3 regions of the Bacillus infantis NRRL B-14911 genome follow, and region 3 is predicted to be linked to each of the others. Evidence: riboswitches for the same ligand, from Rfam matches in the RefSeq annotation. Region 3 holds a riboswitch; each other region holds the start of a gene.
The links. Region 3 has a riboswitch for lysine ahead of N288_RS23825 (transporter substrate-binding domain-containing protein). Riboswitches for the same ligand answer to the same signal wherever they lie in the genome.

Region 1: linked by a shared signal. The riboswitch ahead of N288_RS17970 (aspartate kinase) and the one ahead of N288_RS23825 (transporter substrate-binding domain-containing protein) in region 3 are both predicted to bind lysine.
Region 2: linked by a shared signal. The riboswitch ahead of N288_RS19570 (Na+/H+ antiporter NhaC family protein) and the one ahead of N288_RS23825 (transporter substrate-binding domain-containing protein) in region 3 are both predicted to bind lysine.

The regions. Positions count from the first base shown of each region.
Region 1 covers NC_022524.1:3,552,533-3,555,814, reverse strand. The annotation lists gene uvrC (excinuclease ABC subunit UvrC) at 1-998, shown strand, start outside; lysine riboswitch at 1,068-1,247, shown strand; gene N288_RS17970 (aspartate kinase) at 1,394-2,626, shown strand; gene N288_RS17965 (YslB family protein) at 2,739-3,188, opposite strand.
Region 2 covers NC_022524.1:3,863,867-3,867,148, forward strand. The annotation lists gene N288_RS19570 (Na+/H+ antiporter NhaC family protein) at 282-1,856, opposite strand; lysine riboswitch at 2,000-2,204, opposite strand; gene yunB (sporulation protein YunB) at 2,270-3,019, opposite strand; gene N288_RS19580 (HD-GYP domain-containing protein) at 3,080-3,282, opposite strand, start outside.
Region 3 covers NC_022524.1:4,804,851-4,808,132, reverse strand. The annotation lists gene N288_RS24450 (right-handed parallel beta-helix repeat-containing protein) at 1-316, shown strand, start outside; gene N288_RS23830 (DUF2711 domain-containing protein) at 457-1,143, shown strand; lysine riboswitch at 1,226-1,409, shown strand; gene N288_RS23825 (transporter substrate-binding domain-containing protein) at 1,512-2,351, shown strand; gene N288_RS23820 (amino acid ABC transporter permease) at 2,416-3,147, shown strand; gene N288_RS23815 (amino acid ABC transporter ATP-binding protein) at 3,165-3,282, shown strand, end outside.

The DNA of each region.
Region 1 (3,282 bases), 1.3 Mb from region 3:
TCCAGGTCTTTTTTATCAGACAGGGGAAGCTGATTGAAAGAGATGTTTCGCTGTTCCCGGTTTACGGGGAGCCTGAGGAAGAAATGCTTACCTTCATGGGCCAGTTCTATACAAAGGCAAACCATTTTAAACCGCGTGAAATTCTGGTGCCGGATACGGTCAATGAAGAAATGGCAGAAAAGCTCCTGGAAGTAAAGGTGCTCAAACCGCAGCGCGGCCAGAAGAAAGATCTGGTCAAGCTGGCAGGGAAAAATGCCAGGATTGCCCTCCAGGAGAAGTTCTCCCTTATAGAACGGGATGAGGAACGGACGATCAAAGCGGTTGAAAATCTTGGCAGGCAGCTGGGCATTTATACACCGCACCGCATTGAAGCTTTTGATAACTCGAATATCCAGGGCACTGACCCGGTTTCTGCCATGATTGTATTCATAGACGGCAAACCGGAAAAGCGCGAATACAGGAAATATAAGATCAAGACAGTCAAGGGACCGGATGATTATGAATCCATGCGCGAGGCTGTCCGGAGGCGGTACACCAGGGTGCTTAAAGAAGGTCTGCCCATTCCGGATCTTATTATTGTCGACGGCGGGAAAGGCCATATTGAATCGGTCAGGGATGTACTTGAAAATGAGCTCGGGCTTGATATCCCGATATCCGGCCTTGCCAAGGATGAGAAGCACAGGACTTCCCAGCTCTTGTATGGGAATCCGCTGGAAATCATACCGCTTGAGCGGAACAGCCAGGAGTTTTATCTGCTTCAGCGCATCCAGGATGAAGTCCACCGCTTCGCCATCACCTTCCACCGGCAGCTCCGCGGAAAAAGCGCCTTCCAGTCATTGTTGGATGACATTCCCGGAATTGGCGAGAAGAGAAAGAAGCTGCTTTTGAAAACCTTCGGATCCGTAAAGAAAATGAAAGAAGCCGGTTTGGATGAATTTACAGCTATCGGAATTCCGGCTAATGTCGCACAGGAATTAAAAAATAAATTATCTGAATAGCATTGATATAAAAAAAACGCTATGATATAATGATTTCAACTTTATAGCAATATCACTTTATAGCATTAAAGTGAAGGTAGAGGTGCAAACTTCATCAGTAAAAGCTTGGAGAAAGATGAGTTTCCGTGAAAAGCTTTGAAAGGGAATGTTTGCCGAAGAAAAGGAAGTCTCATTTCTTTCTTTTCTGGTCCTGTATTGAATAAATACTGGATTGTCAAGACAGCGCCGTCTTGGAGAGCTATCTCACTGTGTGGGCATATTTTATATGTATTTAAAACACAGCAATGGGATGGTTATTCTCATTGCTTTTTTGTGTTCAAATCAGCAATGGATAACCTCTCTTTTACATGTCAGGCGGCCGGAAAAACGATATCCAGATGAAAGAAGGAGAAACGATGGGATTAATTGTCCAGAAATTCGGAGGGACTTCTGTTGGCAGCACAGAAAGAATCATGAATGCAGCAGAGCGCGCAATTGAAGAAAAAGAGAGAGGCAATGACGTAGTCGTTGTTGTATCTGCAATGGGGAAAACGACTGACCAGCTTGTAGGCCTGGCCAGGGAAATTTCTGCTTCGCCCAGCAAGCGTGAAATGGATATGCTCCTTACAACAGGTGAACAGGTGACAATCAGCCTTTTGAGCATGGCTTTGAACGAAAAAGGCTATGAAAGCATCTCCTTCACTGGATGGCAGGCAGGAATAGAAACTGAGGCTGTGCATGGGAACGCAAGGATTGTACATATAGATCCGGAGAAAATCCAAAATCAGCTTAATCAAGGAAAGATCGTCGTGGTTGCCGGATTCCAGGGAGTAACAGAAGATGGGAGCATTTCCACCCTTGGACGCGGCGGCTCAGATACAACGGCAGTGGCGCTGGCAGCAGTGCTGAAAGCGGATAAGTGCGATATTTATACAGATGTGACAGGCGTCTATACGACTGACCCGCGCTATGTAAAAGGAGCAAGGAAGCTGCAGTCCCTGTCATATGACGAAATGCTTGAGCTTGCGAATCTCGGTGCAGGTGTGCTTCATCCGAGGGCAGTGGAATTTGCCAAGAATTATGAAGTGCCGCTTGAAGTCAGATCAAGCACTGAAAGGGAAAGAGGAACGATCATTGAGGAGGAGCCAACGATGGAAGAAAATTTAGTTGTACGGGGAGTAGCTTTTGAAAATGCGATCACCAAGGTAGCGATCCTCGGGCTGGAGGACAGCCTGAAGGGCCTGTCCACTGTCTTCACGACACTTGCTGCGCATCACATCAATGTTGACATCATTATTCAGAGTGTTGCTGAAGGACAAACAGGAAGCCTGTCTTTTTCAATTAAAAATGATGATCTGGAAGAAACGCTTAAGGTTCTGGAGAACAATCGGGATACACTGAAATATGACCGGATTGAATCAGAATCAGGACTTGCAAAAGTGTCTATTGTCGGTTCGGGAATGGTGTCGAATCCTGGGGTGGCAGCGGAGATGTTCGAAGTGCTTTCTTCAAATGGGATCCAGGTCAAGATGGTCAGCACTTCAGAGATCAAGGTGTCAACGGTCATCAGTGACAGCTCTATGGTCAAAGCGGTGGAAGCCCTCCACGAAGCGTTCGAACTGTCAGGCACTCCGGCGAGGAACGTGTAAATCAAAAAAGATGGCAGAGGCGCCGGGCTGGATGCATCGGGGAAGGATCTCCTCCCGGATGCGCGCCGCGCTTCGTGCCATCCCTTCTTTTATGCTTACAGCAGCTTATCCATTATAGCGGGCTGATGCGGTCTTTTTTATCCCACTTCACTGTGAAAAGGACAAGGCCGCCCCTTTTTTTGGGATGCTCAAAGGCTTCAGAGAGCAGTTCTTTCTGGGATTCCAGCTGCTGTGCAAGAAAACCGGCTTCGAGCTGAAAAGTGCAATCTGGATTTTCCTTAAAGCGCCTGGCGAACAATGGGCTTGAAAGCTGGAGCTCCATTTCGCTCCTTTTTTCTTCTTTTACAGCAAGATTTCCCCATCCGGCGTTTTCAAAAAACTCAATGACTGCTTCCATCGATTCAAGCGGGTATTTCCTTGCCAGCCTTTTGCCGGCCCAATAAAGTATTTCGGCTGCATCCTTGCCGAGCATATCGGTAAGAATCTCTTCCCGGATCAATTCATAGCCGAAAGCAGGGACGGTTTCCGGCCCGTGCTCAGCCTTTGTTTCTGCAGATGTCATATTGCTCAATCGTCTCCCCTCTTTCTATGATTCTATTATATACAATCCAGATAAAAATAAAGCACTGATTCAAGAAAAAACAGCTTCAGTCCTA
Region 2 (3,282 bases), 940 kb from region 3:
CAAGAGTTGGAAACTTTTATATTTTCTGATTTTTTAGTATAATCTAAACATAGTATAGCCACATTTCCCTACGGTGTCAAAGCTTTATTTTTTGAAAATTATTATTTTTAAATAATAACTCCCAAGCCCCTTAATGCCCATCCACCTCCTTAATATACTAATATTCCCCCGCCGGATAGACTATCCATGAAATTCTGGCATTTTCATATAAATCGTTTTTCAGAATGCACTTTCCAATGGCAATTAAAAAAGAGGCACCCTATGCGGGATGCCTCTCAATATCAATCTGTAAATTCAGCAGATGTTCCCTGCCCGCGCCCCGCAATGAAGGCAAAGGCAGCTAAAAGGACTGCCACTGAAATTAAAGCAAAAATGGTGCTGCCGGTAAATCCGATCACCAGGTATCCCACAGCTGCGATCAGCGCTGATATGAGTGCATACGGCAGCTGAGTCAGCACATGGTCGATATGGTTGCACCCGGCCCCTGTGGATGAAAGGATGGTTGTATCTGAAATAGGAGAACAGTGGTCTCCAAATACCGCTCCAGCCAAAACGGCTGCCATTGCAGGCAGAAGAAGCGAAATATCGGTCGCTGCTACAACGTCGCCGGCAATAGGAAGCAGGATGCCAAAGGAGCCCCATGATGTTCCTGTACTGAATGCCATGATCCCTGCAATCACAAACAATATGATTGGCAGCAGTGAAAGGCTTATATTGCTGTTTTCCACGACACCTGCAAGATAGGTCCCGGTTTCCAGCTGGCCGATCAGATCAACAATCGCCCAGGCAAAGATCAAAATATAGACCGCAGGGAGCATGGATTTAACTCCTTCCCAGATCCCTTTTCCGAAAACGCCTGCACTTACTCCCTTCAATACGACAGCCTGGCGAAGGAACAGCAGCAGTGTGAGAGCAAGCCCAATCAGGCTTCCGATGATCAGGGATTTCGCTACATCGGTATTTTCGAAGATCTTCAGGATCGTTGCGCTTCCCTCTGTTGCTGTGTATCCAGTCCAGACCATGCTGCCGACTGTTCCGAAAATCAACGCAATGATCGGCCAGACAAGATCTCCGACTGACCCGGTTGTGCTTGTTGGAAGATCATCCTTCAGCTCTCCAGGAGCAGGCTTATCAGGATCCAGAACCAGTCCTTCTTTTACAGCCCGCTCTTCATGGGCTTTCATCGGCCCGATTTGGATATTCCTGAATGCCACAATGAATACCATGGCAAGAGCAGTCCATACATAAAGGTTCATCGGCACCATCTGCATGAAAGCTGAGAATGCCGAGTATTCTGTCACCCCATGACCGGCAAGGATCGTCCCGATAAGGGCAATAATATAGGCGCCCCAGCTTGAAACAGGGGAAACGACACATACCGGAGCAGATGTAGAATCAATCAGATACGCAAGCTTTGCCCTTGAAACTTTATGCCGGTCCGTTATCGGCCGTGAGATCTGGCCGACCGCCAGTGCATTGAAATAATCATCTATGAAAATAATGATGCCAAGCACTGCACCGACAAGCTGGGCTCCAGCCCGGGTTTTCACCCGTTTCATCGCCCATTCCCCGAATGCGCGGCTTCCTCCGGAAATGTTGATAAAAGCGGTAATGATGCCAAGAACCAGCAAAAATAAAATAATATATACATTCCAGGTATTCAGGGCTCCTTCAGCCACAAAAATGCCTTTGACGGCCTCCCAGATGATGCTCAGGGTTTTCCCGATGCCAAAGTCGGCAAGCAGGAAGGCAGCGGTTATAATCCCGACACCTAAAGATAACAATACTCTTCTTGTCAGAACGACCATTAAAATGGCCACAAGCGGCGGCAAAAGTGAAAATATCGTGTTTGCCAATTTCTCTCCTCCTCCTTGTATGATGACAGGGGGGAACTTCCAGACGAAGATGCAGTTTCAGCTGCTGTGCAGCTGCAGATAATAAAAAAGAGCAATGATAGAAAATCCATCATTACTCTTTCTAAGTAATAGGTTTCTCCATCACGATCTGTAGCTCCCCATTATAAGGCTTTTCTAAGCATATACCTGCTTTGCCTTTATAATGACAGTGCTGCCCTTCTTCAAAGCAGCCCCAGCAATGGAATGCGGACACATGTCAATTGCTTCGGCAAAAATTCCCTTTCTGATGCGGTCAACGTTGTCATCCTCGCACATCTTACTCTTGAATTTTGCACCTCTACCCCACCGGATATGATAAGGTCATATTAATTTCTATAATACTATAACAGGCACCCTTCTTTTTAGCAAATCCATTAATTAGCAGGCAGCTCAATGGAAGGGGCAGAATCACCGCCGCCCCCGTTATAGAATTGGGGCACATCTCCCGGTATTATTCCTATCGCGACAGGGACATCCTCCTGCACGGTGATTATTTTGGTGGCAAACGGTATGATAATCTGTACCTGGACATCCAGGCGGACGAGCACTTCCACGTACACATTATTGATTCCATGATCTTCTCTTTTGGTGATGAAATTAGAAGTTACCGACCCAACAGAGTTAAATTTGACCGGGATACGGGGTCCGAGATTTCCCAAGAGCGCATTTTTGGTTGCCTGGCCCAATGGCACATAATAAATGATTCCATTTGCTGATTTTGAACCCTTTGTTTCAATCTCTATGTCCGTGAATGATTCCAATGATGAGAGGTCTCCCTGTTCAGATTTTTTTATATTGTCCTGAACAAGTTCCGTTACCTCTGCCTTCACACGATTAAGCTTTTCAGTATTAATGGTAATGACAGAGCCATCGCCGCTTTTAACAAACATGTCCTCAAGGTCCATTACATTCGTGATTTTTTTGTTGATGGCATTGTTAATGACCAGCGATGCGATTTTCCTCGTCTGAGAGTCAGCGTAGCTCATCAGGGTAGGTTCAAGCCCCTTATTGATGATCCATATTCCGGCTGCGGTCGAGAACATAAAAAACACAAAAGTCAGCAGAAAAACATACCGGAAAGGAAGCGGGCCTTTCCTTGGGAGCCGGCCGCCGAATTTAGCCAAAGCAAATCCCCCCTTTACAAGCTATATGTATGCTGCAAAGGGGGGAACTAGCAGAAAAACTTAGATTTTATTTGCTGTTTCCGGCATCCGCATTTCACAGCCGGTGACAATCACGGTAAGCTCTTCTGACAAGTCGAGATCGAATGGTTCAACCGGAAGGCCCTCTTTTTCAAGGATGCGGACGACTGGCCTGTCTGACACCCCTTTATTCTGGCGGACCACCACTCCTGACCTGCCATCATTCAAATGGACCATCATCCCGG
Region 3 (3,282 bases):
CTCAGCAGACCGGCCGATTAGCCAGCTGTATGTTGTAATTGAGAACGTCAGTGACACGGAAGAAACGGTCAGGATCGAGGGCTATTATCTGACTGACACCCAGAATCTCTATGTGCTGGAGCTGAACCCGCTTGCGCCGGAAAGCTCACCGGGCTCCACCATCACAAGAACCTATTATGCCAACTTTGATTTATTTGAACTCAGGTTCTTCCCTTCCAGTGACAGAGTCCTGATTTCTGTCTGGGGACTGGACCCCGATGGCCAGCTGGCCGGAAAGCGGAACCTGGTAAATAATGAATTGACCAGGTTCAGCTAAGGAAAAATTGAGCCGGGGGGACAGGTCCTCTGGCCCGTTTGGGCCAAGGGACCTGTCCCCCTGGCCTGTCACCATTTTGTGTTACCTTTTCCTCGCTCCTTCGTTTAATAAGTGAACGAATAAAAGCGAGGTGGCAGTCTATGTTAAATTACTTATGGCTGGATCACTGTTCCCCAATTCTCGGACAGCTCCCGGCACCGTTCAGGTCCTGTGCGATCCTGCTTCATCCCTTTGTCAGGATGCCTGCCGGCTGGACAGCGGCACAGCCTGATTCAGAGGACGTTTTTTTAAGTGGAGAAGAGGCCCTGGAAAAAGGCCAGCCTGTACCATGGCAAAAGGTGATGAAGGACAGCGGGCTGAATTCACTTGATGAACTGGCACTCGCCCTGCAGACGGCGATTGTGGGATTGAGGAAAGAGTATGCACGGAAGGATTTAGCCGAAGCTCTGGATAATTATATGGATCCGGACCTTTATTTGCCGCCAGAGGACCAGACATCTGTATTTCTGTTGGGGAGTCTGTTGAATGTTCTTGGGTCAAAGCAGGCGGAAAGCATTTATTATTCCAGCCCCATCCCGTTGACAGAAGGTTCCATGCCGTTAAAGGAAGCTGCTCCTTTAGGGATTCTCGGGCTTTCAAATGCGGAGCTGATCATCACCGATCAGCAGATGGATTACGCTTTTATGAGTGTAATAGATTCTTTCATCACACTGTTTCTGGCCAAAGAGACTGATATAGAGCACATCATCCGGTCCAGCAAATGGGAAGCTATCATCTGCGGCAATAATACCTGCTTGAATTGGTACCTCCAGGAAAATCATACCTGACATAGTGCCCAGGACGAAGGATTGACAGATTATTTATATAGTTGTAGACTATTAGAGAAAATTAAATAAGACCTCACTTTACCAGTGAGGTAGAGGCGCGGTGTTTAACAGTCTTTAGCGGAGCTTGAGAAGCGATGATGCTAGGGAGAAGGAAATATCGCCGAAGCGGGCACATATATCTCAGTATTGCCTGCTGGGTCTGCAGTTAAGAGCTGCAGGACTGTCTCAATGGGCTTCCCGGCTTATTGAGTTGTGCTATCTCATTTAGGGAAAAAAAGAGGACTTATGGGCATATGTATATAACGACCTAAGTTAATCTTAGGTCGTTTTTATTTTGTTCTCATCATACAAATATAGGGGGAGAAAACATGAAAAAAGCTTCATTATTTTTAGCGGGTATGCTTTCGGCAGTCCTTTTGCTGGCCGGCTGCGGATCAAGCACAAGTTCAGGTTCAGATTCAGGGTCATCGGAAAGTGATACGTTCAAGGTTGGCCTGGAGGCAGGCTACGCTCCGTTCAACTGGACGCAGAAAGATGATTCCAATGGCGGTGTAAAAATCAAAGGCTCTGCTGAATATGCGGGCGGCTATGATGTTGAAATTGCAAAGAAGATCGCTGACGGGCTTGGCAAGGAATTAGAAATCGTTAAGACAGAATGGGATGGCCTTGTGCCGGCGCTGACGTCAGGCAAGATCGATGCCATCATTGCGGGGATGTCGCCAACGGCAGAGCGCAAAGAGACGATCGATTTCTCTGAGAACTACTATAACTCCCAGCTAGTTATGGTCGTGAAAAAAGGCGGAAAATACGAAAACGCGACTAGCCTCAATGACTTTAACGGAGCTAAAATCACAGCTCAATTGAATACATTCCACTATTCCGTGATTGACCAGATCGATGGTGTGTCCAAAGAAACAGCGATGGACAATTTCCCTGCGATGAGGGTTGCATTGGAATCCGGAATCATTGATGGATACGTGTCTGAGCGTCCTGAGGCAGTCAGTGCTTCTGCTGCCAATGACAATTTTGCGATGGTTGATTTTGAGGAAGGATTCGAAACTTCCGAAGATGATACAGCAATCGCTGTCGGGCTTGAAAAGGGCAGTGAACTCACAGAGAAAATCAACGAGATTTTAAAAGGCATTTCAGAAGAAGAGCGTACCACTATCATGGATGAAGCCATCCAGAACCAACCAGCAGCACAATAAGAAACGCATAGAGCCGGCTGTAAGCTTACAGTCGGTTTTATGATGAATATAGAGGGGGAGAAAGATGAGCTTCGATTGGATCGTTAGAATCATCTCTGAAAACTGGCCGATGTTCCTTCGGGGAGCTGGGATCACGCTTCTTATTTCCTTGATCGGAACTATCATCGGAGCCGGCATTGGCTTATTGGCGGGAGTGGTCCGGACCATCCCGGCACCAGAGCGCGGACCCAAAAAAATCTTGCTGAAGGTGATTAATTTCGTCCTTTCAGTATATATCGAATTTTTCCGCGGAACACCAATGATCGTCCAGGCGATGGTCATTTATTATGGATCTGCTTTGGCATTCGGCGTTGACATCAATGTCCTGGCAGCGGCCATCATTGTTGTATCCATCAATACAGGGGCCTATATGGCTGAAATCGTCCGAGGCGGAATTGTTTCCATTGATAAAGGGCAGTTTGAAGCAGCCCAGGCCATCGGGATGAATCATTATCAGACGATGTGGAATGTCGTGCTCCCGCAGGTCATCCGCAATATCTTGCCGGCAACAGGCAACCACTTTGTCATCAATATCAAAGACACATCTGTCCTTAATGTTATATCAGTATCGGAACTATACTTTATGACCAAATCAGTAGCAGGGAATAATTTTAGATACTTTGAGTCATTCTTTGTGGCATGCGTGATTTATTTTGTCATGACATTCATTGTTACAAGAATCCTGCGTTATTTTGAACGGAAATTAGACGGCCCTGACAATTTCGATTTGCTGGGCAAAGGTGAAAATAATCTGTAAGGGAAGGGGGAGCGGCTATGGAAAAAGTCATTGAAGTTCAGCACTTAAGCAAATCCTTCGGCACAAATCTGGTATTGAAGGACATTGATTTTTCAGTCAGAAAAGGAGAGGTGGTCACGATTATCGGCTCCTCGG